Regions from separate parts of the Yersinia canariae genome, predicted to be linked through region 1. Evidence: predicted binding sites of a transcription regulator. Region 1 holds the regulator's gene; each other region holds the start of a gene.

Region 1 (5,939 bases):
CGTGCGCGGGAGTTCCTGACCGAGGCGGCAGCGCAGGGTTTGATGATTCTCAATGCGGGGCCAGACGTACTGCGGTTGGCACCTTCACTGGTGATTGAGCAAGAAGATATTCAGCTAGGTATGGCGCGTTTGGAACAAGCCATCGCCAACCTGGTAAAAGGCTAAGTGGCCTCATGGAGAGGGCTTAACCTCTCCATTTTACGCCTTACTCTGCAATCTATGGCTGCGCCAAATACCGTGGTGCGGCTGTTGTTGCCATGCTAGGGATGAAACGGTATGCATTACGCTAAGATGCGACAAGATGCGGCGTAAATTGCGTTCCAATTCAGAGATTTGGGTGTCGGGATCGATATCCGGCATTTGCACAAAATCGTTATTCCCCTCACTGCTATCCGACTCCAGCCGTTGCTGGCATTGCTGTATCGCCATTTCACATAGCTGTAAATAATCTTCCGCCAATTTAACGGTTAACCGGACGTGGCGTTTATCTGCATCTGCGGGCGATTCTCCCAGTGGATAGGCCCGGGTCAGGATAGTCATCTCGTTGATATGCCCGACAATAAGTTCGCTATGTGTGGCCCATAGGCGCATGTCTGATAAATATTTGGAGTTGAATCCCGGCTCCTGCATGGCCTGATTCAGTGAGTTAAGAACAGCATTGCTGGCTTTGTTCACCTGAATGCGCTCATAGGACAGTTCCCCAACATCTGGCTTAGGTTTCAGTAGGATACGCAGGATACTCTGATAACTCTCTAGCGCCTGATGCGCATTTTTACGCAGTAAACCGCTTTGCCACTGAGGCCATAACCAGAGTGCACTGGCAAAGGCCAATGCGCAGCCGATTAACGTATCCAGCAACCGCGGGATCAAAAAGTCCGCCCCTTCTCCGGTCAATAGCTGCAAGATATACACCGTAGTGATAGTTCTAAAAATGACTGACAAGCCATAGTTTTTGCGTTGAACCAGATAGGCTACCAATGTGATGAGTAACATGATGCTCAGCGTGGTGCCTTCCGGCATTTTAAAGTGCAGTAAAGCTGCCGCGAGTAACAGCCCTATCAGGGTGCCAAGGGCGCGGTGATGAATACGGATCTTCGTGGCGTTATAGCCGTTTTGTGTCACCAACATGATGGTGAGTAAAATCCAGTAAGGTTTAGGCAGGTGGATCAGGTTGCCGATATAACTGCCAGCAGCCAGGGTGACGCCAATCCGGCCAGCATCACGTAATGCACTGGATTTAAAAGATAAGTAGCCGACAAGCGCCGGCCAGAACGGTTGGGATATCTGGCTGGACATCAAATCACGGTCATACTGCGGGCGCTGGTCGCTCAGAATTTGGGTAATATGACTGATATGGTAATAGCAAAATTGCGCCACTGGATTATTAGGATGTTGCTGGGCAATCTCTTCCAGTTCTACCAGTGCATCACCGGCGCTAAAGCCGGTTTTCGCGCGGTGGTGGTAGAGAATATCATCGGCAATGGTGCGCATTTGCGTTGAGATAATCTGTATATTGCGCTCAAGGACCTTTTCTATAGGTGTCTGCTCAATCAGCTCTTGCGTTTTTTCTGACTGATTCATTGCCGCAGTGATGTGTTCTTGCAAATCGAGGGCCATCTGAAATAGTGTCAGTAACCGTTTTTGCTCTTTCTTGGTGGTGTTAGGAAGCAGGTTAAATTGTTGATAAAGTTGATTAATTTCATCCATGATACCTTGCTGTTTATCCAACAACTGCGGTATTGCCTTTTCCGTTTCCCGGCGCTGGCCAAATAAACGGAATGTCGCATCGCAATAATTGGCCAACAGATGGTAAAGCTGGCTCAATGGCTCACGGATGGGCTGGTCCTTACATAACCGGAACCACAGCCAGGTAAATACGCCGTACCAGAGAGTCCCCACGGCACACATCAATGGGGCTTGCCAGATGGGCGCGCGACCTATCATGCTGAGACTGAAAATCGCGGCAATCAGTGCGGCCGGGAGCAAACGGCCATTGAGCTGACTGATGGCACCACTTATCCCCAATGTTAATGCGAGGCCAAGCAGCACCACTGGCAATGGGATATCCCACAGCAACAGTTGTTGAGTTAGATAGCTACTGAAGGTAAAGAGAGCCCCGCCGACAATCAGTCGCCGGAAGAAATGTTGATGAGGGGTATCTAGCGAAGCAATGTTACAGCAAGCGGGTATCAGGGAGAACATCAACCCCAATCGTAAATCGCCAATAGCAAACCCCAATGCCGCGGGTATGCACAGAACCAGCGTTTGGCGGAGAGCATAGTTAACTTCAGGATGATAAATAAGCCGTTGCCAATTCATGTAGGCCCCAGGAGTTTATTAATCACACAGATGAAGAAAACCAGTGCCGGGTTAGCGGCACTGGTTTATAGGGAACTAACGGGTGCCGTAAACGACAATCGTTTTACCGTGTGCGGAGATCAGATTTTGATCTTCCAGCATTTTTAGTATCCGCCCCACCGTTTCGCGGGAGCAGCCAACGATTTGACCAATTTCCTGGCGGGTAATCTTTATCTGCATCCCATCTGGGTGGGTCATGGCATCGGGTTGTTTTGCCAGATTAAGCAGTGTTTGTGCAATGCGCCCAGTGACATCAAGGAAAGCAAGGTTACCCACTTTCTCAGATGTTATCTGTAAGCGATTCGCCATTTGTGAAGACAGGCGCATCAAGATATCTGGATTTACCTGAATCAACTGACGGAATTTTTTGTAAGAAATTTCAGCCACTTCACAGGCGGTTTTTGCTCTAACCCAGGCACTACGTTCTTGGCCTTCTTCAAATAATCCAAGCTCGCCGATGAAATCTCCCTGGTTTAGATAGGAGAGAATCATCTCTTTACCTTCTTCATCTTTGATAAGCACCGCAACGGAGCCTTTCACGATGTAGTAAAGCGTTTCGGCCTTTTCACCTTGGTGAATTAGCGTACTTTTCGATGGATATTTGTGGATATGGCAATGAGACAGGAACCATTCGAGAGTCGGGTCTGTTTGTGGCTTGCCGAGAACCATTCGCTGTTATCCTCTGTTGTTATCGCTGCCTAATTAACAGGGCTCAGAGTTCCCTGTACGGCGTGCTTATAAAATACACTTTCATTTAGCATATTAATTTGCTCAACTGCCGAAAGGTATAGCCAAGATACGTACCGGGTAGAAACCCTTCACTGAGTATTGAGAAGCTACCCTATTTAATTCTAGAAACAACACTTTCGATTCTGTTTGTAGCACAGGATGAGGCCAGTGTCTTGTGTTGTATCGCTTCAGCATGATGAACATCGGGTTACATTGCCAGTTTGTAAATGAAAGGGTAGTCTGAACCAGAAAATTTAACCGGGAGCAAGAGTTATGCAGGCACGTGTAAAGTGGGTTGAGGGACTGACATTTTTGGGTGAGTCGGCTTCAGGCCATCAAGTTTTAATGGATGGGAATGCGGGCGATAAAGCACCAAGCCCGATGGAAATGTTGTTAATGTCGGCAGGCGGCTGTAGTGCAATTGACGTTGTTTCCATTTTGCAAAAAGGCCGTAACGATGTGCGCGATTGCGAAGTGACGTTAACTTCGCAGCGCCGAGAAGAGGCACCGCGCCTGTTTACGCAAATTAACTTGCATTTTATTGTCAGCGGCAAGGGCTTGACCGATAAAATTGTTGAGCGCGCGGTTGAACTTTCGGCTGAGAAATATTGCTCGGTTTCTCTGATGCTGGGCAAAGCGGCGACCATTACCCACAGTTTTGAAATCCGCGAAGTCGCCTAAGCAAACCCTTCGTCCTTGAAGCTGCGGGGCTGTTAGCTGTGCTCGCTCACCCGAATCACTGACTTATGTAAGCTCATCGGGATGAGTTCGCTTGCCGCCTACCCGCAGCTCCAATGACTTTGGATTGGGATAGTGTTAACCAATTTTTTTCCCTTCCAGCAATTGCTGCACCAATGGCGCCATAATCAACTCCATCGCCAGCCCCATCTTCCCGCCTGGGACTACCAATGTATTGATATTTGAAATAAATGATCCCTGTAGCATCGCCAGTAAGTAGGGAAAATCGATTTGATCCAAACCCCGGAAATGAATGACGACAAAACTTTCATCCAGTGACGGAATGGCTTTGGCGGCAAATGGGTTAGAGGTATCGACGGTCGGTACCCGCTGGAAGTTAATATGGGTGCGCGAGAACTGGGGGGTGATGTAGTTAATATAGTCATCCATGGAGCGCACCACGGAATCCATGACCGCTTCACGGGAATGGCCGCGCTCGCCGGTATCCCGGACTAATTTCTGAATCCACTCCAGGTTAACGATGGGGACTACGCCAACCAGCAAATCTACATGTTTCGCGACATCATGATGTTCAGTCACGACCCCGCCGTGCAGGCCTTCATAAAACAGCACATCAGTCGGCTCGGGTAGCGACTCCCAAGGAGTGAATGTGCCGGGAATCTGGTTATAGGGCACGGCTTCATCATAGGTATGCAAATACTTACGTGAGCGCCCGGTTCCGTGCTCACCGTATTGGGACACACTTTCTTCCAACTGACCAAAATCATTGGCTTCTGGGCCAAAATAGCTGATATGTCGGCCTTGATCCCGCGCTTTACGGATGGCGGCATCCATTTCCGGGCGAGTGTAGCGGTGGAAACTGTCACCTTCAATTTGTGCCGCGCGAATATTCAATTGCTGGAAAATTTTGCGAAACGCCAAACTGGTGGTCGTGGTTCCTGCGCCACTTGAGCCGGTAACGGCTATAACCGGATGTTTAATTGACATATTAGCTGTAACTCCATGGGGTTAGATCCTCAGTGGACAGGCTGAAATTGGCTGTTTTTTTATCGTTAATGGCTATTTTTAGGGCAAAGTGTCCAGCTTGTCACTCTGATTTTACTCGAAGAGTGTGGCGACAACGCGAGGGTTATGGCAACTCTTCTGCCCCGGCACGAAATGCACCACGCGGCATAATATTGATGGTTTCGTGTAGTTCAGACCACACTAATACCGCCTCACGACTCACTAATTGGCGGCGCACATCTTCGACTTTTTGTGCCAATGAGCGCTCTTGCTCGCCGTAATCGGTGCCTTCACGTAACACAAAGGTTTCAAGCAGATTATCCAGTGTTTCACTATCGACTTGCTGCCAGGGGATAATCATGACTGTTGCTCCAAATAGGGGGAAAGCCAGGCTGGAATACGTTGTTCCAACCACATTTGTGGGTGTTTTAATGAGCCGCCGACAAATCCGACATGGCCGCCATGCTCAGTTAACTGATAATCAATGTTACTTGGTAATTCCTGCCGGTTGGGGATAACGTCGGCCGTCATGAATGGGTCATCATTAGCATGAATGATAAGCAATGGCGTTGTAATTTGCGGTAGCAGTGGCAAAGCGCTGCAACGCCGATAGTAATCCAGTGCATCATTGAAGCCATGTATTTTCGCCGTTATGACATCATCAAACTCTTTGATTCGCCGCAGCCCTTTCAATTGCGCCAGATTCAACGGCAGGCTTCCGGGGTAATGCAACAGCTTACGAGTGGCATTTAACTTGAGCTGATTCAACAAATAGCGCTGATAAACACGTGAGAAACCTTGATCCATTCGATTCGCGCAAGGTTCGAGCATCAGGGGGGCAGAAACCACCACGGCGGCCTCTAATAAACTATCGCGCCCTTGCTGTGCCAGATAGCAAGCTAACATATTGCCCCCCAAAGAGACGCCGACAGCGGCCGTTGGCACCTGACCATAGTTTTCCCGCAGCCAGCGCAGGAAGAAACGCGCATCTTCTGTTTCACCGGAGTGATAAATGCGAGACTTGCGATTAGGTTCTCCACTGCATCCACGAAAATGCATGACTACCCCCAACCACCCTTTGGCTTGCCAAGCGTGCAGTAAACCATGGGCATAAGGGCTGTAAAAATTTCCTTCCAACCCGTGGAATA
Region 2 (5,939 bases), 190 kb from region 1:
GTCTTTTCCGCCGGGCGAATGCACAGTTGCAAAAGCTGGTATTGATCCACCAGAACTTTGTCAACCAGACGATCAATATCTCGCTTAATAGATCGCGGTGAAAACAGCAGATCAGCCATAACTGCACAGACGATCCCCAAGACAATCTCGCTACAGCGCTCAACTGCAAACTGAGGCGTTAACAGCGGAGTTTCGCCGGTCGTCACGATGATGATAAGCGCGGTATAGCCCGCCAAACCAAAAGCATAGGAGTTTTCCACTCGCACCAAAGATGAAATCCAGGTACAAACCCCAGCCCATAAACAGCAAAGCATCAGAGTCAAAACCGGCGCTCTGATAGTCAGAACAATTATAATCAAGCCGCCAATACAGCCGATAAATGTTCCGATAATACGCAGCCAGCCACGATGGCGAATGGCCCCAGAGAAAGGTTCGCCACCCGCCGCAAAAGCTGGGCCGGCGGCAACAATCGCGGCGGTCAAGACTGACCAACGCGGTGTTTCTAATTGCAAATGAAAGCCCAGAAACAGCGCCGCAACAATGGCAAAACTGAGCTTGAAAGCAAAGCGCAGACGGATAAAGGTCGGGCTGGTCATCTTAGCCAAACTCGCGCAGACGATGCATCAATTTCACAATCGGCGAGGCCTGATTAGGATCACGATCATTTGATCCCGTAATCACTACCGTCGCGGTAGTGCCCGCCGGATAGGGATGTTGCTGATCTTCAGGGTCCAGGCGGATCTTCACCGGCACACGCTGCGCCAACCGCACCCATTCCAGATTATTATCAATAGTCGCCAGCCCTTTGCTGTCGACACTGCTACTGCTATTAGTGATGCCCGCTGAGATGCTATCGACCGTGCCATGCAGAATGCGGTTGCTACCAAGCGGTGTAATTTCGGCCCGATGCCCCGGAGTGACGCCTTCCAGCTTAGTTTCTTCCAGATAGGCTAAAATATAGAAAGTATCTTTTTTCACCAAGGCAACCGCCGTGGCACCGCGGTTAATAAATTCTCCGGCGTGAACATTCAAGTTTGTCACCCACCCTTCGGCGGGAGCGCGCACGGTGGTTCGCGCCAAATCAAGTTTGGCTAAATCACGCACCGCGACAGCTTTCGCCAGTTGATGACGCACGGTTTGCAGCACATTGCTGGATTGGTCGATCTCTTCTTGTGACAGCGCCTGAACCCCCAGACGCTGACGTCTGCCGGATTCCCGCTGTTTCTCGGCGGCCAGTGTCTGGTAATAGGCAACATCCGCTTCGGCTTCAGCCAAAGCTTGCTGATAGCGCGGCTGGTCAATCACAAATAGGATTTGGCCTTTCTGTACCAGTTGGTTGTCTTTAACCGGCACATCGGTGATTAAGCCACTGACATCTGGCGCAATCGCCACCACATCGGCGGTAAATTTTGCATCACGAGTCCACGGCGATTCTGTGTAGAAGGCCCAGACCTTGAAAATGGCAATCACAGCCAGTAAAACCAGCAACAAGGTGATGCCGATGCGGATTATTTTTAATGAAAAAGTACTCACGGCGACCTCAGGAAGAAAGACGGGATATTAAGTAAAAAAGACAACCATACAGCGCGGTATTAAAGAGCGCTGGATGCCAGACAAACTCATAAATACCCGTGGGTTGCAACACACGACGCAGGACAAAAAAAAGTGCCAGCGAAAGAAGCAGTTCAAGAAATATCGGCGGAAAAGACAGGCCAAATATCACCATCACTGGAAGCAAACTCATTCTTTAAATCCTTTCTGTTATAGGGTGTCGGTGAATACGCCTGGGTGAATAATCTCACTGTCAGTTGAAACACATCCAACCACAGTTGCCACGGCTAAAAGCACCAGCCATAAGACTGACTTATAGGTTAAACTTGATTGTTCAGTATGACTGCAACTTGGACGAGGCGAGGTAACACTCCGGCTACGTGGCTTTCAAACTTCGAATTTTGCTACCGACAGCAGTATATTAGCCTGCTTACTATCAAGTTATCTACAATGTGTGATCTAAATCACTTTTAAGCCAGAGTTAACAATCCACGTAGAGTGAACAATGGAAAGATTAAAACGAATGTCAGTCTTTGCCAAAGTGGTCGAATGCGGTTCCTTTACGGGAGCAGCACGGCAACTGGCAATGAGTGTCTCGTCGATAAGCCAAACGGTATCAAAACTGGAAACGGAGCTAAATGTTAAGCTGCTTAACCGCAGTACCCGGCGCATTGGTTTGACGGAGGCGGGCCGAATTTATTATCAGGGTTGCCGGCGAATGTTGCAGGAGGTACAGGAAGTCCATGAACAACTGTATGCATTTAACAATACGCCGACCGGCACATTGCGAATCGGCTGTTCATCGACGATGGCGCAAAATGTGCTGGCGACGATGACGGCTGCGATGTTGAAAGAATACCCAGGACTTTCCGTCAATCTGGTGACAGGAATACCTGCGCCGGACCTGATTGCCGATGGTTTAGACGTGGTCATTCGCGTTGGGGCATTACAGGATTCAGGGCTATTTTCCCGCCGTTTGGGTTCCATGCCAATGGTGGTGTGTGCCGCCAAATCCTATCTGGCACAGTATGGCACACCGGAAAAACCCTCAGATATGGTCAATTTCTCATGGTTGGAATACAGTGTTCGGCCGGACAGTAATTTTGAATTGATTGCGCCGGAAGGTATTACCACACAGATATCCCCGCAGGGCCGCTTTGTTACCAATGACTCACAAACCATGATCCGCTGGCTCAATGCGGGGGCAGGTATCGCCTATGCGCCGCTGATGTGGGTTATTGAGGAAATCAAACGCGGTGAAGTGGAAGTACTTTTCAAAAAATATCATTCAGACCCACGCCCGGTATATGCGTTATATACCGAGAAAGACAAAATGCCGCTCAAAGTCCAAGTCTGTATTGATTATTTAACCGAGTACTTTAAACGGGTCGCTGAGGTATATCAGGGTTATCGATAAATACACCCGTTATTGGGTACTCAATTTAGCCCTAAACTGAGCACCCAAAATACGGAGTTATCCCACACTACTTACGCCGTGCCACCCACAGTCAAATTATCCAGCTTCAAAGTAGGTTGGCCGACGCCAACCGGCAGGCTTTGCCCTTCTTTACCGCAAACACCCACGCCTTTATCCAGCGCCAAGTCATTGCCTACCATCGAAATTTGCTGCATAGCTTCAATACCGGAGCCTATCAAGGTGGCCCCTTTGACCGCACTGGTAATTTTGCCTTTTTCGATCAAATACGCTTCGGAGGTTGAGAACACAAACTTGCCGGAGGTGATATCCACCTGACCGCCACCAAAATTAGGCGCATACAGGCCATATTCCACACTGGCGATAATCTCTTCCGGTGTTGATTTGCCCGCCAGCATATAGGTATTAGTCATGCGCGGCATCGGCAGATGCGCATAAGATTCACGGCGACCATTACCCGTCGGTGCAACCCCCATCAGGCGCGCATTCAGTTTATCCTGCATATAACCTTTCAAAATACCGTTTTCAATCAGTACGTTGTACTGGCCAGGTACCCCTTCATCGTCGATGGCTAATGAACCTCGGCGGCCTTGCATGGTGCCATCATCCACCACAGTACACAGTTCTGAAGCCACCAACTTACCCATTTGCCCACTGAAGACTGAGCTGCCACGGCGGTTGAAATCACCTTCCAGGCCATGCCCGACGGCTTCATGCAACAACACGCCCGGCCAGCCGGCCCCTAAAACGACAGGCATAGCTCCTGCGGGAGCCGCAATCGCAGACAAATTGACCAGAGCCATTCTGACCGCTTCATTAGCAAAATTATCGGCCCGCACTTCGCCATCCACGGTTTCCAGGAAGTAGTCATAACCGACACGACCACCGCCACCACTGGCCCCGCGTTCACGTTTGCCGTTATCTTCAACCAATACGCTGACAGACAGGCGTACCAGCGGGCGAACATCAGCCGCCAGAGTTCCATCAGTGGCCGCAACCAGGATTTGCTCATATACGCCGGTCAGACTTGCGCTCACTTCCTGCACTCGTTTATCCGCGGCGCGAGCCACTTTATCGACACGATGCAACAAGGCAATTTTGTCTTCCCGCGACAGACTTTGTAGCGGGTCAAGCAGCGGATACAGTGCCAGATGGGAAATCTCACCCAAGGCGTGCACTTTGCCGTTGCCCGTATCACGCACGATACTGCGCGCAGCATGGGCGCTTTGCTGTAAAGCATTCAGGGTGATTTGGTCTGCATAGGCAAATCCGGTCTTTTCGCCGCTGACCGCGCGCACGCCGACACCCTGATCAATATTGTAAGAGCCATCTTTGATGATGCTGTCTTCCAACACCCAGGCCTCGTGATAGCTGGACTGGAAATACAGGTCAGCATAATCGAGGCGGCGCTCAGCCAACTGCCCCAATACTGAGAACAAGTCCTGATGGTTCAGCTTGTTAGCAGCGAGTAACTGCTCACTGACAAACGAGAGGCTCATAGTTTTCACTCTTTATTTAGATGATAGCGGCACCAGCGACGACACAAAGCGATTGTGCTGTAATACCGGCATCTGGTTACGAATGGTTTTCAAACCGGCGGTTTCAATTTTGACTTTTAAGGCAGAAACCGCGTCTGGATTTTGACCAATGATTTTACCCCAGGCATCGACCGCCATGGTGTGGCCCCATGTACGGCGGGTCGCGCCATGACGCCCCACCTGTGCTGCGGCCAGTATCACGCACTGGTTTTCAATCGCCCGTGCGCGCAATAAAATTTCCCAGTGAGCTTCACCGGTGACTTTGGTAAAGGCCGCCGGTACAGAAATAATCTCCGCCCCTTGCGCCCGTAGGGCTTGGAACAAACCCGGGAAGCGCAAGTCGTAGCAAACCGTCATGCCAAGGCGACCGACCGGCGTATCCACCACAGTCAGTTGCTGGCCCGCCTGATAAGTATCTGACTCACGATAGCGGCCATGGACATCTTTGATATCCACATCAAACATATGAATTTTATCGTAACGGGCTTTCAGCTCGCCCTGGTCGTCAAACAACAAGCTACTGGTGGTGATAAGATCCGGAGACTCACGGCTTATCATCGGCATTGAGCCCACTTGAATCCAGACACCATATTTACGTGCCATTTCACGGACTTCCTGCTGCAATGGCCCGTCATTGTGCTGCTCGGCATGGTGCCGATATGAAGCTGCATTGGCAAAGAGCAATGCATTTTCTGGCGTCATAACCAGTTGAATACCTGAGTTTAACTGTTTGATCTGCTGCTCAATCTGAGCCAGATTGTCACGGGTATTTTCACCGCTGCATAACTGCAATAATGCAACATTGGCATTTTTCATGGCGCCTTACTCTCCTTTAGCTGGCGTAATACTTCATGGATGTTCGGCTGGTCCAGACTACCGGTAATCTGATAGCGAATCAGCGAAACCTTACTCCATAACGGCCCTAAAATTTTCGAGGCAGCAAATACCGCCGCCCCCACCACAGGGTTAATCGCAAAGGCAGTTGCAACACCGACAGTGGCGGAAATCTCTGGGGTAATGACCGCCTCCATGGCAATTTTTCGTTTAGCTAAATCTACATTGCCACTCATGGCAATATCGGCGGCTAAGCCATCAACTACTAAATCATTGGTATGCATCACACCATCTTTAATATTGGCGCTGCCCCGAATAGAATCAAACGCGAAGTCACGACTAAACGTATCACTAAAATCGAGCTGGAGCTTACGTAATAGTGCGTCAAAACTGACTAGCCGCAATAGCTGCCCTGCACGCCCACCGCCAAGATCAGTCAGTAGCCCTCTGCCCAATCTACTCTTTAACGTGCCATTCAGGGTATTAATCTGCGGTTGCCACGGAACACCACGCCAATTTACATCAGCATTGATATCAAACGAAGCATCCTTAATTGGCGTTATCAGGCCAAAGAACGAAAG
Region 3 (5,939 bases), 640 kb from region 1:
CATGGCTGAATCGCCCAAGCTCACAGCGAGTGATCAATTTGCTGGTGGGCGGCGTGATGTGGTTTATTGCTTTTCAGTTGGCACAACAGGGATTAAACCTGTGAATTTTTATCACTAATCTGAATCTCATGCTTCGTAAGATATGCTACGGTTGATGTGTTAATAGGATTACCGACGGCGAATGAATCACCTTGTCAATGAGATGCCAACGAGTGTAATTAACTGCAAATATATTTGTGACTAATTGAATTCACTGGTTATCTAATGGCAACAGATTTATTTGTCATGCATATTTTAGGAGGCTCCGTGAAGTTGAAGACATTGGCTTTGGCCGCAATGATGGGATTAGGGACGTTACCTTTGGCGCTACAAGTTCAAGCCGCCGAAGTGCCAGAAGGGCCGCATGTTGTCACCTCCGGCACCGCCAGTGTTGATGCGACTCCAGATATCGCCACTATTGCTATTGAAGTCAGCGTATCTGCCAAAGATGCGGCTGATGCTAAAAAGCAGGCGGATACCCGTGTAGCGCAATATTTTGATTTCCTACGTAAAAGTGGCATTGATAAAAAAGATATCAATGCTGCCAATATCCGTACCCAACCTGAATACGATTACCAGAAAACCGGTGAGGCGGTATTGAAAGGCTACCGTGCGGTGCGTCAGGTTCAGGTGACACTGCGCCAGCTTGATAAATTGAATGAGTTACTGGATGGGGCGCTAAAATCGGGCCTAAATGAGATTCGTGCTGTGGAACTGGGTGTGGCTAATCCGGAGACTTACCGTGAGCAAGCACGTAAAAAAGCTATCGAGAATGCCATTAGCCAGGCGGGGTCTCTGGCCGAAGGATTTAAGGTTAAACTGGGGCCGGTTTACAGCATTCGCTATCATGTCGCTAACTACCAGCCAATGCCGGTAGCGCGCATGTTCAAGAGTGCTGAAGCCGCACCAGCTAATGATGCTGCTCAAACTTACGAACAGCAGACCATCCATTTTGATGATCAAGTTGATGTCGTGTTTGAACTGAAAACCAGTGCTAACACGCCGACAACTGCTGCTAAATAAGCTAGTCTTGCCGTAATACCTGACGCCCGTAAGATAACAGGGCGTCAGTAACCTTCCTCATCGTCCGGCTTTCTGGCGCAAATCGATGCCAGAACAACATTCGCCGCTGCAATAACCCCGGCGTCAGATTAATTAGCTCACCGGATGCCAGCTCTTTTTCGATTTGCAGATGCGGGATCATACAGCAGGTGGTGCCTTGCCTTGCCAACTGCACAAATGCTTCTGACGAATTAACGATATGGCAGGGCACACTCCCCGGCGATAAATCGAAATTTTGCTGCAAAAACGCCTGATGCATATCATCCAAATGGTCAAAAGCCACCGCTGGCGCTTTCAGCAATGCTGAGCGGGTCACGCCATTGGGGAAGTAACGTTCGGCAAAGGGTTTGGATGCGACAAACAGATAATCCAGTGCGCCGAGTTGATCGACTAAGCAGCTGGGAAGCGGTTGAGGTTGGATACTGACCGCGCCCACAACCTCACCACGGCGCAGCCGTTCTTGAGTTCGGGTTTCATCTTCGACTTGTAAATTCAGCCGAATAGGGGAGTCTACCAATACCGATTTTAACGCCGGTAATAGCCAAGTTGCCAGGCTGTCGGCGTTGACCGCCAATGACAGCAATAGCGGAGTATCCCCGCCGTTATCATTGCCGAGCCACTCTTCTTCCAGCAATTCAACCTGATGCAGCAAGGCGAGCAATTTCTGCCCTTGTTCCGTTGGTCGGGGGGGCACAGTGCGCACCAACAGCGGCTGACCAAACAGGTTTTCCAACTGCTTAATGCGCTGAGATACCGCCGATTGGGTGATACAGAGCTTTTGTGCAGCGCGTTCAAAACCGCGCTCACGGATCACCGCGTCCAGCGCTTGTAGCGTACGGTAGTCTGGGCGTTTCATCGGAGTCATCTCTCCAAATATTTAAGTTAATACCGCACTATGCCACATTTTGAGCATTTTTCTATGTTGGAATGCCGCAAGGCTCGCCACAAATAAACCGACATAACTGTGATCTAGCTAAAATTAACCACCTTGCAGGCGGGCTTTATTGCGATGTTTTATCACGTATATGCTCTATAATGACGTCAGGTTTTCTTTCACATCAAGGCGTGAACATACCATGACTCAGGATGAACTTAAAAAAGCAGTGGGCTGGGCAGCATTAGATTATGTTAAACCCGGCACTATCGTGGGGGTCGGCACTGGCTCTACTGCGGCACATTTTATTGATGCCCTTGGCTCTATCAAAAATCAAATTGAAGGGGCAGTTTCCAGCTCAGACGCCTCTACCGCCAAGCTAAAAAGTTATGGCATTCAGGTATTTGATTGCAACGAAGTCGATGTGTTGGATATCTATGTCGATGGCGCTGATGAAATTAATGATCAAATGCAGATGATAAAAGGCGGCGGTGCAGCACTGACTCGCGAGAAAATCATTGCGGCTATTGCTCGTAAGTTTATCTGTATTGCCGATGCCTCTAAGCAGGTCGGTGTGTTGGGTAAGTTCCCGCTGCCGGTCGAAGTTATCCCAATGGCGCGTTCTTATGTCGCCCGCGAGCTGGTCAAATTGGGTGGGCTACCTGAATATCGTCAGAATGTCGTGACTGATAATGGCAACATTATTTTAGATGTTCATAATCTGACTATTTTGGATGCCATTGCGTTAGAAAATAAAATTAATGGTATCGCCGGGGTTGTCACTGTTGGGCTATTTGCCAATCGTGGTGCTGATGTGGCATTGATTGGTACTGCCGACGGTGTTAAGACTGTCGTCCTGAAATGATCGACTAAACCTTGCTCAGGGTGTGGTTTATTGACTTCACCCTGATAATTTTTGTCTTTAAATATCTTTTCTTAAAATGGTTAAATTTGGTGATATATATCACATTTTCTCATTTCATTTTCTTAACCTGCCATTAACTCTCTCTCCGCCAGTTTTTTATTCCATAAATTAACACTTGCGCTATTTGTTCTGCTGATAGGCAAGCAATCGTTTGTATTGCTGCCCGCGTAATATTTGTTATGTTGACAGGGTGCTGACCGGATTCATTCGATATCGGCAGCCACATCTGAAGTCTGAAAATAGGGTCGGGGACATGGCAAAAGTATCACTGGAGAAAGACAGAATTAAGTTTCTGTTAGTGGAAGGGGTTCACCAGAGCACGGTCGATAATCTGCGTGCAGCCGGTTATAGCAATATTGAATATCATAAAGGTGCCTTAGACACCGAATCACTGAAAGAATCTATTCGTGATGCTCACTTCATCGGGATCCGATCGCGCACGCATCTGTCCGAGGAAGTTTTTGCTGCAGCAGAAAAATTAGTTGCAGTAGGCTGTTTCTGTATCGGTACTAATCAGGTTGATTTAAACGCGGCGACCAAACGTGGTGTGCCAGTATTCAATGCGCCTTTCTCCAATACCCGTTCGGTAGCCGAAATGGTACTGGGCGAGTTGCTGCTGATGTTCCGGGGCATTCCGTCTGCTAATGCCAAAGCACACCGTGGCGAGTGGAATAAGCTGGCGGTAGGCTCCTATGAAGCCCGTGGCAAGAAACTGGGTATCATTGGTTATGGTCATATTGGTATTCAGCTGGGTATTCTGGCGGAAAGTGTTGGTATGAAAGTATTCTTCTACGATATTGAAAATAAACTGTCGTTGGGGAACGCGCAGCAGGTTCGTCACCTGTCTGATTTGCTGAATATGAGTGATGTGATTAGCCTGCATGTGCCGGAAAATCACTCCACCAAGAATATGATTGGCCCTGAGCAATTGGCACTGATGAAGCCGGGCGCGATGCTGATTAATGCTTCACGCGGGACGGTCGTTGATATTCCTGCGTTGTGTGATGCATTGGCCAGTAATCATTTGGCGGGCGCGGCAATTGATGTTTTCCCTGAAGAGCCGGCGACCAACAAAGACCCGTTCAATTCACCATTGTGCGAGTTTGATAATGTGTTATTGACCCCGCATATCGGTGGTTCCACTCAGGAAGCACAGGAAAATATCGGTGATGAAGTGGCTGGCAAGCTGGCGAAGTATTCCGACAACGGCTCAACGCTGTCTGCGGTTAACTTCCCGGAAGTTTCTTTGCCCGCTCATGGTGACAATACTCGCCGTTTGTTGCACATCCACGAGAACCGTCCAGGTATCCTGACCAGCATCAACAAAATCTTTGCTGAGCAGAACGTCAATATTGCCGCGCAGTATTTGCAAACCAGCGCTGACATCGGTTATGTCGTTATCGATGTTGAAACTGATGATGCAGAGAATGCGGAAAAAGCATTGCAGGCGATGAAGGCAATTCCAGGGACTATTCGCGCGCGTTTGCTCTATTGATAAGCGCTGTATTGAATGACTGAGCACCCGCTATCTATCTGGTCGCGGGTGTTTTTTTATATTAAAGGGCTATTTCTCACCATCGCCAGATTTTTTCCGGCGTAACAATCTCTGGCAACGGCACATCCCAATGTTCACTTGGTAAGTGCTCAACCCGCTGGCAATCATGCGCCAGACCAAGAGGATAGGGGCCACCTTGCTGCCAGTTTTGCAGTGTACGGTCATAGAAGCCCCCTCCCATCCCTAAACGCTGCCCTAGGCTATCAAATGCCACTAGCGGGGTTATCACCACATCTAATTGATTTAAGGGCAGCACATCGCGCACGTCTAATTGAGGTTCTAGAATTTTCAAGCGATTGCGAATGAGTTGGCTATCAGGACGATAGTGGAGAAACAACAGATTACCGGGGCTGAAAGGGTGGAGAACAGGGAGATAAACCCGTTTTTTCTGCTGCCACAATAATTCAATCACCGGAGTGGTATTCAATTCTCCATCAAAAGACAGAAATACTGCAACAGTATTGGCCTGCTGAATTTTATTGTGGGAAGCGATGTGTTTAGCCGCGGAATTAGCAGAGTGCTGTTGTTGCTCGGGAGTCAAAAGACGCCGACGCTCACGAATGTCACTGCGAATTTTCTGCCGCTCAAGGGCATATTGCGGATTCAAAGGCATGTTATTGACTTAAAAAAGTAGAAAACTGCCTGTATCAACACAAACGTGATAACTGAAAAAACAAGTTACACGATTAGAAAGGGATCTCCGAGATGCCGTCGCAGGCTGTAACCCTTGAACCCATGGTTCAAGGTGAACGCAGCGTCGCAACCTTAAGGCTTCTCGGCGGACCGAGCATGCGCACCAGTTACGGAGTCGCTACATTCTGTTGGTATTAAATATCGGCTCAGGGGACTGGCCCGCTGACAAACATCTCAGAGAAATTCTTTACTCACTGTCGAATCTATCATTCAACAGAGATTTATTCAAACTGTGCATCCTGACGTTCAGAGATGCGACCCTGTTCAAGCAATGCCTGTTCAATGGTCTGTTGTAACATCCGAATACGTTGCTCCATATTGGATGCATAGTCACGGGTTTTCAATCTTTCCTGAGCTAATTCGTGACATACGTTCAATGCCGCGATGAAAACTAACTGCTCAGTATTGGTGACTCTAGTGCGAACTTTCAGATCTTGCAATCGTTGGTTAAGATCTTCTGCGGCCATGTTCAACGCATCTTGTTGTTCTGGCGGACAATTAACTCTTAACGAGCGACCAAAAATTTGTATATCTACTGGTTGTGCAGACATGCGACCTTCCTGACTAATTTCGCGCCAGCTCTGAAAACCAGAGGCAAATTGCTCGTAGCTGCAAAGCGGGCGTCACTATATATACCTCGATACCAAGATTCAAGCCCTAATCCCTGACATCTTTCCAGCTGCGGATATATACCCGCGGTTGCTTACTGCCTTCCTGCATCTTGAAATCTATAGGGTATAGCGCGTTGCGTTTTCTGGTATAGCGACCTTTCTTGGTGGTAGCATAACACG
Region 4 (5,939 bases), 2.1 Mb from region 1:
TTCCATCAGGCAATGCTGGCGATTGAGTGGGTGTTATTTGCTCGAACTGACGGCAGTTTGGTTGCCGCAGCGTCTTCCATTACCGGCTGGCGGCGAGCCTTAACACCGGCATTGGGCGGGCTAGTTGCCGGCTCTCTACTGTGGATTTATCAGCGTTATCAACATCGTAAACCCAGTGCCCCCACCGATTATATGGAAGCTATCGAAACAGGTGATGGCCGATTAGATATTTCCGCCAGTCTGGTCAAATCCCTGGCGTCACTATTAGTTGTTTCCAGCGGCAGTGCCATTGGCCGAGAAGGTGCAATGGTGCTTTTGGCGGCATTATTTGCCTCTGTAATCGCGCAGCGCTACGCAAAACCCAAAGAATGGAAACTTTGGGTAGCTTGTGGTGCCGCCGCGGGGATGGCCAGTGCCTATCATGCGCCATTGGCGGGAAGTTTATTCATTGCAGAAATTCTGTTTGGGACATTAATGCTGGCGTCCCTTGGGCCGGTGGTCATTGCTGCTGTCACTGCATTACTCACCACAAACCTGTTACACGGTGGGCAAGAAACGCTTTATCAAGTTGAGGCGCTGCCCTCTCCTTGGCCAATACAGTATCTCTTGATGGCATTATTGGGGCTAATAGCCGGTTTCAGTGGGCCACTTTTTCTCAAAGGGATGTCTGCCAGTGGCCGCGCTTTCCGCTCCTTGAACCTATCACCGCCGCTACAGCTAGCCTTGGGCGGGATCATTGTCGGGCTATTATCACTCATTTTCCCCGAAGTTTGGGGGAATGGTTACAGCGTCGTGCAGTCACTATTGACCACTCCTCCGGGAGTTTTATTGATTGGGGGAATATTGATTTGCAAGCTATTGGCTGTACTGGCCAGCAGTGGTTCGGGGGCACCCGGCGGGGTGTTTACCCCAACACTGTTTGTTGGCGCGGCGTTGGGGATGTTGTGCGGCCAGATGTTTGCCTGGTGGCCCCTGTTTGGTGACAATATTGCATTATTAATGGCGTTGACGGGAATGGCGACATTGCTGGCTGCGACCACTCACGCGCCCATTATGGCCGCGCTGATGGTGTGTGAAATGACTGGCGCATATACCTTATTGCCGGGGTTACTATTATCCTGTGTTATTTCAACAACAATAGCCCGTTGGTTGCGTCCTGACTCTGTATATCACTCACGCTAAAATAGGCTGATAATAGCGTTATTCCAGAGCCAGTATTGTTGTTACAGAAAATGGTTGTTACCGACCTAATAGCTAACGCAAAAATATATTATTGAGCCATGGCTGTTAGGTCTAAATATTTTGCCAAGGGCTTTTCTTCAGGATGCGGCAGATAAGGTAATTGCCCCAATTGTGGTGCAGGTAAACGCTCGCGTAGCATTGCGATTGTTTCAGCATAATGCGCCAGTCCCGGATTAATACGATTAGCAACCCAACCTAATAATGGTAAACCATCATTGATAATAGCTTGAGCAGTTAATAAGGCATGATTAATACAGCCTAATTTAATTCCGACGACTAAAATTACCGGTAATTGTTCTTGTATCACCCAGTCAGAATAAAAGCGCTGGTCATTCATCATGACTTTCCAGCCGCCACATCCTTCGACGACAACGGTATCGGCTTTCGCTGATAATCGCTGCAATCCTTCCGTCATTTTATTGTAATTAATGAGGGTGTCTGAACAGGCATGGATAACATCCCCGGCCAACGGGTATGGGTTAACTTCCTGATAATCAAGTTCAATTGAGGATGATGCTTGTAAAATCAGTGCATCCTGGTTGCGCAGCCCATCCGGAGTTTCTTTACTCTCTGTCGCTACCGGCTTATAGCCTACAGCTGTTCTGCCATTTTGGCTTAAGGCCTGAAGTAAGGCCCGTGACACTACGGTTTTACCAACAGCTGTGTCGGTTCCCGTCACAAAAACACGCGTTAACATAACAATACTCCGCAATCTGGCCACTTCGACTCACGTCTTTCCGCCTAATATTAGCGAAATTGGTAACATGGATAAAAGTCTAGGCGATGCCGACAACAGACAGCTTGCGTTAGCGCAATGTTTTGCCGAACTGAGCGAGGTTTTTAACAGATAGCGGCCAATAATATGCGGAATACTCCCAATATACTCACTAATAATTAACTCTTAATTATTAGTGGCGCCCTATCCTTGCAATAATTTCACCAGTAAAGAGCCATTATATAATGCTTCTTTTACTAACGCCGCGCCTGGCATTGTCCCCTGATTAAAAAATGCCGTCGGCTCAACAAGAATATGTTCACTGTAAGCAGGTAGCGCTTGCTGGCGAATACAAGATGCAATAGCCGGATGCAAAATAGAAGCCGCTTTATTTAATGGAGAACCGACCAGAATCTTTTCCGGATTAAATAAATTGACCATTATGGCAATAATCCGGCCCACACTGTGGCCAACGCCCAAGATAATATCTTTGGCTAATTGGTCGCCTGCCAAAGCCGCATCACATAAAGACTCCACACTCAGTGGTGAGCCGTGTAATAACGAACTCATGGAGCCATTTAATCTTTGCTGGGCAATTTCAAGCATATTCTCAATACTGGCAACTGTCTCAAGGCAACCATGATTCCCGCAATAACAACGTTTGCCATAAGGGTCAACTTGAGTATGGCCAATCTCAACCACACTGCGGCTTCCCGCATGTAATACCCGGCCCGCAGTAATCACCCCGGCACCCACGTTATGGTCAATTACAACTTGAATCACATTCTGGCAACCGCGCGAAGCACCATATAAAGCCTCCGCCATTGTCCAGGCACAAATGTCGTGTTGCAAATAGACGGGCAATCCCGTTCGTTGCTCTAACGCCGGGCCAAGTAGCATCTCATCGACATCATAAAATGGCATTTTATGCACGATACCCGCAGGCGCATCAATGATGCCGGGCATGGTAATGGCGATGGCTGTCAGTCTTTCAAGTTTTTCCTGATGACGGATAAAAAACAGATCTACTTCGCTCAGGATGCGATTGAGTAAAGGTTCGGGATGACTATCAGGTAATGGGATTTGGTCCTCGACCACCAGTTTGCTGCTGAGGTCGCGTAGCGCGAGAGTAATCGAGCCTCGGCTGATGCGCCCCGAGACATAGTGCCAGGCTTCGGTATCAAGAACCAAACCAATTGCAGGCCGCCCACGGCTACCAACATCTTGATATTCGGTTTCTTTCACCAGATGAGCTTCGACCAATTCCCGCACAATTTTGGTGATACTGGCGGGGGCCAGTTGCGCCTTTTTAGACAGTTCAATACGCGATATCGGGCCGAATAAATCAATCAGCCGATAAACGGCCCCTGCATTGGTCTGCTTGATTTGATCAATATGCCCAGGCTGTCCATCCGTTATCACTAAACCGGCTCCTTCTGTGTCACCGAGTATTTTTCGCGCTTCTAAATAAAGATTATCGGCTATGTTGGGGCTTTTAGTATATGGCGTCAACTATTTGATTAGTTATGTGATTTACTGCACATAATCACCGATATCCTTTAACATCATGCGGGTTATTTAGCCGAAATAAGTACAAAAAACGCCCATCATAATTATTTGCTTTTCGCGGTCAAAACACCATCACCCTTTGCAGGGCGGAGTATCAGCGACCATCAGGCGAATCAATGCTTGCGCGGGCGCGGTCACGGGGCGATGTTTATGATTAACCAACCACACCTCAGTTGTGGCGCTGGCCTCCGCGAGGGGTAAATATTTCACCCCGTCCACTTTTATCCGAGTAAAGGACGCCGGCAAGATAGAAACTCCTAAACCGGAGGAGACCAAACCAACAATTGTCATCGCCTCGCCCACTTCTTGCGTGATATAGGGCGTGATACCTGCACGCGCGAGCAGCGTGAGGATTTCGTCATAAAGCGCCGTTCCCACCTCACGAGCAAAGAAAACAAAAGGTTGCTCTGCTAACGCGCTAAATTTGACACTGCCATACGGCAAGGCAGCTAACGGACTGTCTTCATGGACGACCGCAACTAAGGGTTCGCGCAGCAGCAAACGGTATTGCAATGCATCGGGCAAGCGGGTGTTGCGCATGACCCCGAGATCTAGCTGTCCATCGAGTAAAGGTTCAATTTGCTGCTTGGTATTAACTTCCTGCATTTTAATATGAACTTGCGGATGTAACTGACGAAACGCCCGCAAATTTTTCGAGACGGTACTAATAAAAGGTGCAGACGAGGTAAAGCCAATGGTCAGCTCTCCAGATTCACCACGATGTAAGCGCGCCGCTTTTTCCGATGCCGAACTCACTTGCGCGAGGATTTGGTAAGCCTCTTTTAAAAACAAGGTTCCAGCTTGAGTCAGACTGACATTACGATTATTCCGAGCCAATAGCCGAGCCCCGATTTGCTCCTCCAAAATTTGAATTTGCTGGCTCAGTGGGGGTTGAGAAATACGCAAACGCTCGGCTGCACGGCCGAAATGCAACTCTTCTGCTACCGCAATAAAATAACGTAAATGTCTGAGTTCAATACTCATCTAACTCCATTGATACTTTTAACGTCTTATTATGAATAATTAATATATTAGACAAAAAACTTAGCTATTTCTATGATCTGTTTATTGGGCCGAATAACCGCTGCGCCATTGCGCCTGCGGTGAACAAATCGTTTTTGACTGTGTTATTGATAAGGAAATACCGTGACCACCTCTTTGCGCACTCCTGATTCCGTGGTGCCAACCCCCGCAGCAAATGATGATGCCGCTGACATTATCGTGGATAAAAAAGTCACTCGCTTTACTAAAAAACCTTATATTCAACGCGGCTCGCCAGAATTCATCCGTGTTACCCTCGCCTTCTTTTCTGCTGGATTAGCCACTTTCGCGTTGCTTTATTGTGTGCAACCCATTCTGCCAATGTTATCGCAGGACTTTGCTATTTCCCCTGCGGGCAGCAGTTTATCGCTTTCGGCCGCCACCGGGATGCTGGCTTTTGGCTTGATGTTTACCGGCCCATTATCGGATGCGATTGGCCGCAAATCAGTTATGGTTGTGGCCTTGATGCTGGCGGCTATCTGTACGCTAATCTGCTCATTTATGACCAGTTGGCAGGGGATTTTGCTCATGCGCGCGTTGATTGGCTTATCCCTCAGTGGCGTTGCTGCCGTGGCGATGACTTATCTTAGTGAAGAGATTCACCCCAGTTTTGTTGCGCTCTCGATGGGGCTGTATATCAGTGGTAATTCTATCGGCGGGATGAGCGGCCGCTTAATTACTGGGGTGCTGAGCGATTTCTTTTCCTGGCGCATTGCACTGGCGGTAATTGGTTTATTTGCATTAGCCGCCGCGTGTATGTTTTGGCGTATCCTTCCGCCATCCAAACATTTCCGCCCCACCTCATTGCGCCCCAGAACACTGGCGATCAATTTCAAATTACATTGGCGAGATCCCGGTTTGCCTCTGTTGTTTGCTGAAGGTTTTTTGATCATGGGCAGCTTTGTGACTTTATTTAATTACATTGGCTATCGTTTGTTAGCGCAGCCCTATTATCTCAGTCAGGCCATCGTCGGTTTATTATCGATAGTTTATCTGACAGGCTCTTATAGCTCACCCAAAGCTGGCGCATTAACCAGCCGCTATGGCCGTGGGCCGGTATTAATGGCATCGATAGGCATGATGTTAATTGGGGTTATTATTACTGGATTCTCTCCGGTGATAACAATTCTTATCGGTATGATGGTATTTACTGCCGGTTTTTTTGCCGCGCATTCTGTTGCGAGCAGTTGGATTGGCCGCCGCGCTCGCCGTGCTAAAGCACAGGCTTCATCACTTTATCTATTTTGCTATTACGCGGGTTCCAGTGTTGCAGGAACATTAGGCGGTATTTTCTGGCTTAATTTAGGTTGGATTGGTGTGGTTTCATTTATCGCCACCCTGCTGTTGATCGCATTGTATGTTGGCCAGCGAT

The links. Region 1 encodes CRP, which controls carbon source genes, mostly activating them, when cyclic AMP is high. Its sites were predicted from a motif close to ATGTGANNNNNNTCACAT; they were not measured.
Positions count from the first base shown of each region.
Region 2: a site for CRP is predicted at 2,004-2,021, ahead of aaeR (HTH-type transcriptional activator AaeR). Genes of this name have one in related genera too.
Region 3: a site for CRP is predicted at 2,928-2,945, ahead of serA (phosphoglycerate dehydrogenase). Genes of this name have one in related genera too.
Region 4: a site for CRP is predicted at 3,484-3,501, ahead of mlc (sugar metabolism global transcriptional regulator Mlc). Genes of this name have one in related genera too.

Region 1 is NZ_CP043727.1:4,390,564-4,396,502, reverse strand. It holds gene argD (bifunctional acetylornithine/succinyldiaminopimelate transaminase) at 1-165, shown strand, start outside; gene F0T03_RS20225 (YccS/YhfK family putative transporter) at 199-2,319, opposite strand; gene crp (cAMP-activated global transcriptional regulator CRP) at 2,395-3,027, opposite strand; gene F0T03_RS20215 (OsmC family protein) at 3,361-3,768, shown strand; gene F0T03_RS20210 (phosphoribulokinase) at 3,904-4,773, opposite strand; gene F0T03_RS20205 (YheU family protein) at 4,916-5,152, opposite strand; gene F0T03_RS20200 (hydrolase) at 5,149-5,939, opposite strand, start outside.
Region 2 is NZ_CP043727.1:4,197,229-4,203,167, forward strand. It holds gene aaeB (p-hydroxybenzoic acid efflux pump subunit AaeB) at 1-596, opposite strand, end outside; gene aaeA (p-hydroxybenzoic acid efflux pump subunit AaeA) at 598-1,533, opposite strand; gene aaeX (p-hydroxybenzoic acid efflux pump operon protein AaeX) at 1,541-1,744, opposite strand; gene aaeR (HTH-type transcriptional activator AaeR) at 2,057-2,968, shown strand; gene tldD (metalloprotease TldD) at 3,040-4,485, opposite strand; gene nit1 (deaminated glutathione amidase) at 4,498-5,340, opposite strand; gene yhdP (AsmA2 domain-containing protein YhdP) at 5,337-5,939, opposite strand, start outside.
Region 3 is NZ_CP043727.1:3,753,760-3,759,698, reverse strand. It holds gene argO (arginine exporter ArgO) at 1-104, shown strand, start outside; gene F0T03_RS17325 (oxidative stress defense protein) at 307-1,062, shown strand; gene F0T03_RS17320 (LysR family transcriptional regulator ArgP) at 1,064-1,957, opposite strand; gene rpiA (ribose-5-phosphate isomerase RpiA) at 2,178-2,840, shown strand; gene serA (phosphoglycerate dehydrogenase) at 3,154-4,395, shown strand; gene F0T03_RS17305 (5-formyltetrahydrofolate cyclo-ligase) at 4,472-5,068, opposite strand; RNA gene ssrS (6S RNA) at 5,149-5,332, opposite strand; gene zapA (cell division protein ZapA) at 5,370-5,699, opposite strand.
Region 4 is NZ_CP043727.1:2,321,516-2,327,454, forward strand. It holds gene clcB (voltage-gated ClC-type chloride channel ClcB) at 1-1,182, shown strand, start outside; gene bioD (dethiobiotin synthase) at 1,271-1,939, opposite strand; gene mlc (sugar metabolism global transcriptional regulator Mlc) at 2,162-3,379, opposite strand; gene F0T03_RS10750 (LysR family transcriptional regulator) at 3,599-4,510, opposite strand; gene F0T03_RS10755 (MFS transporter) at 4,673-5,939, shown strand, end outside.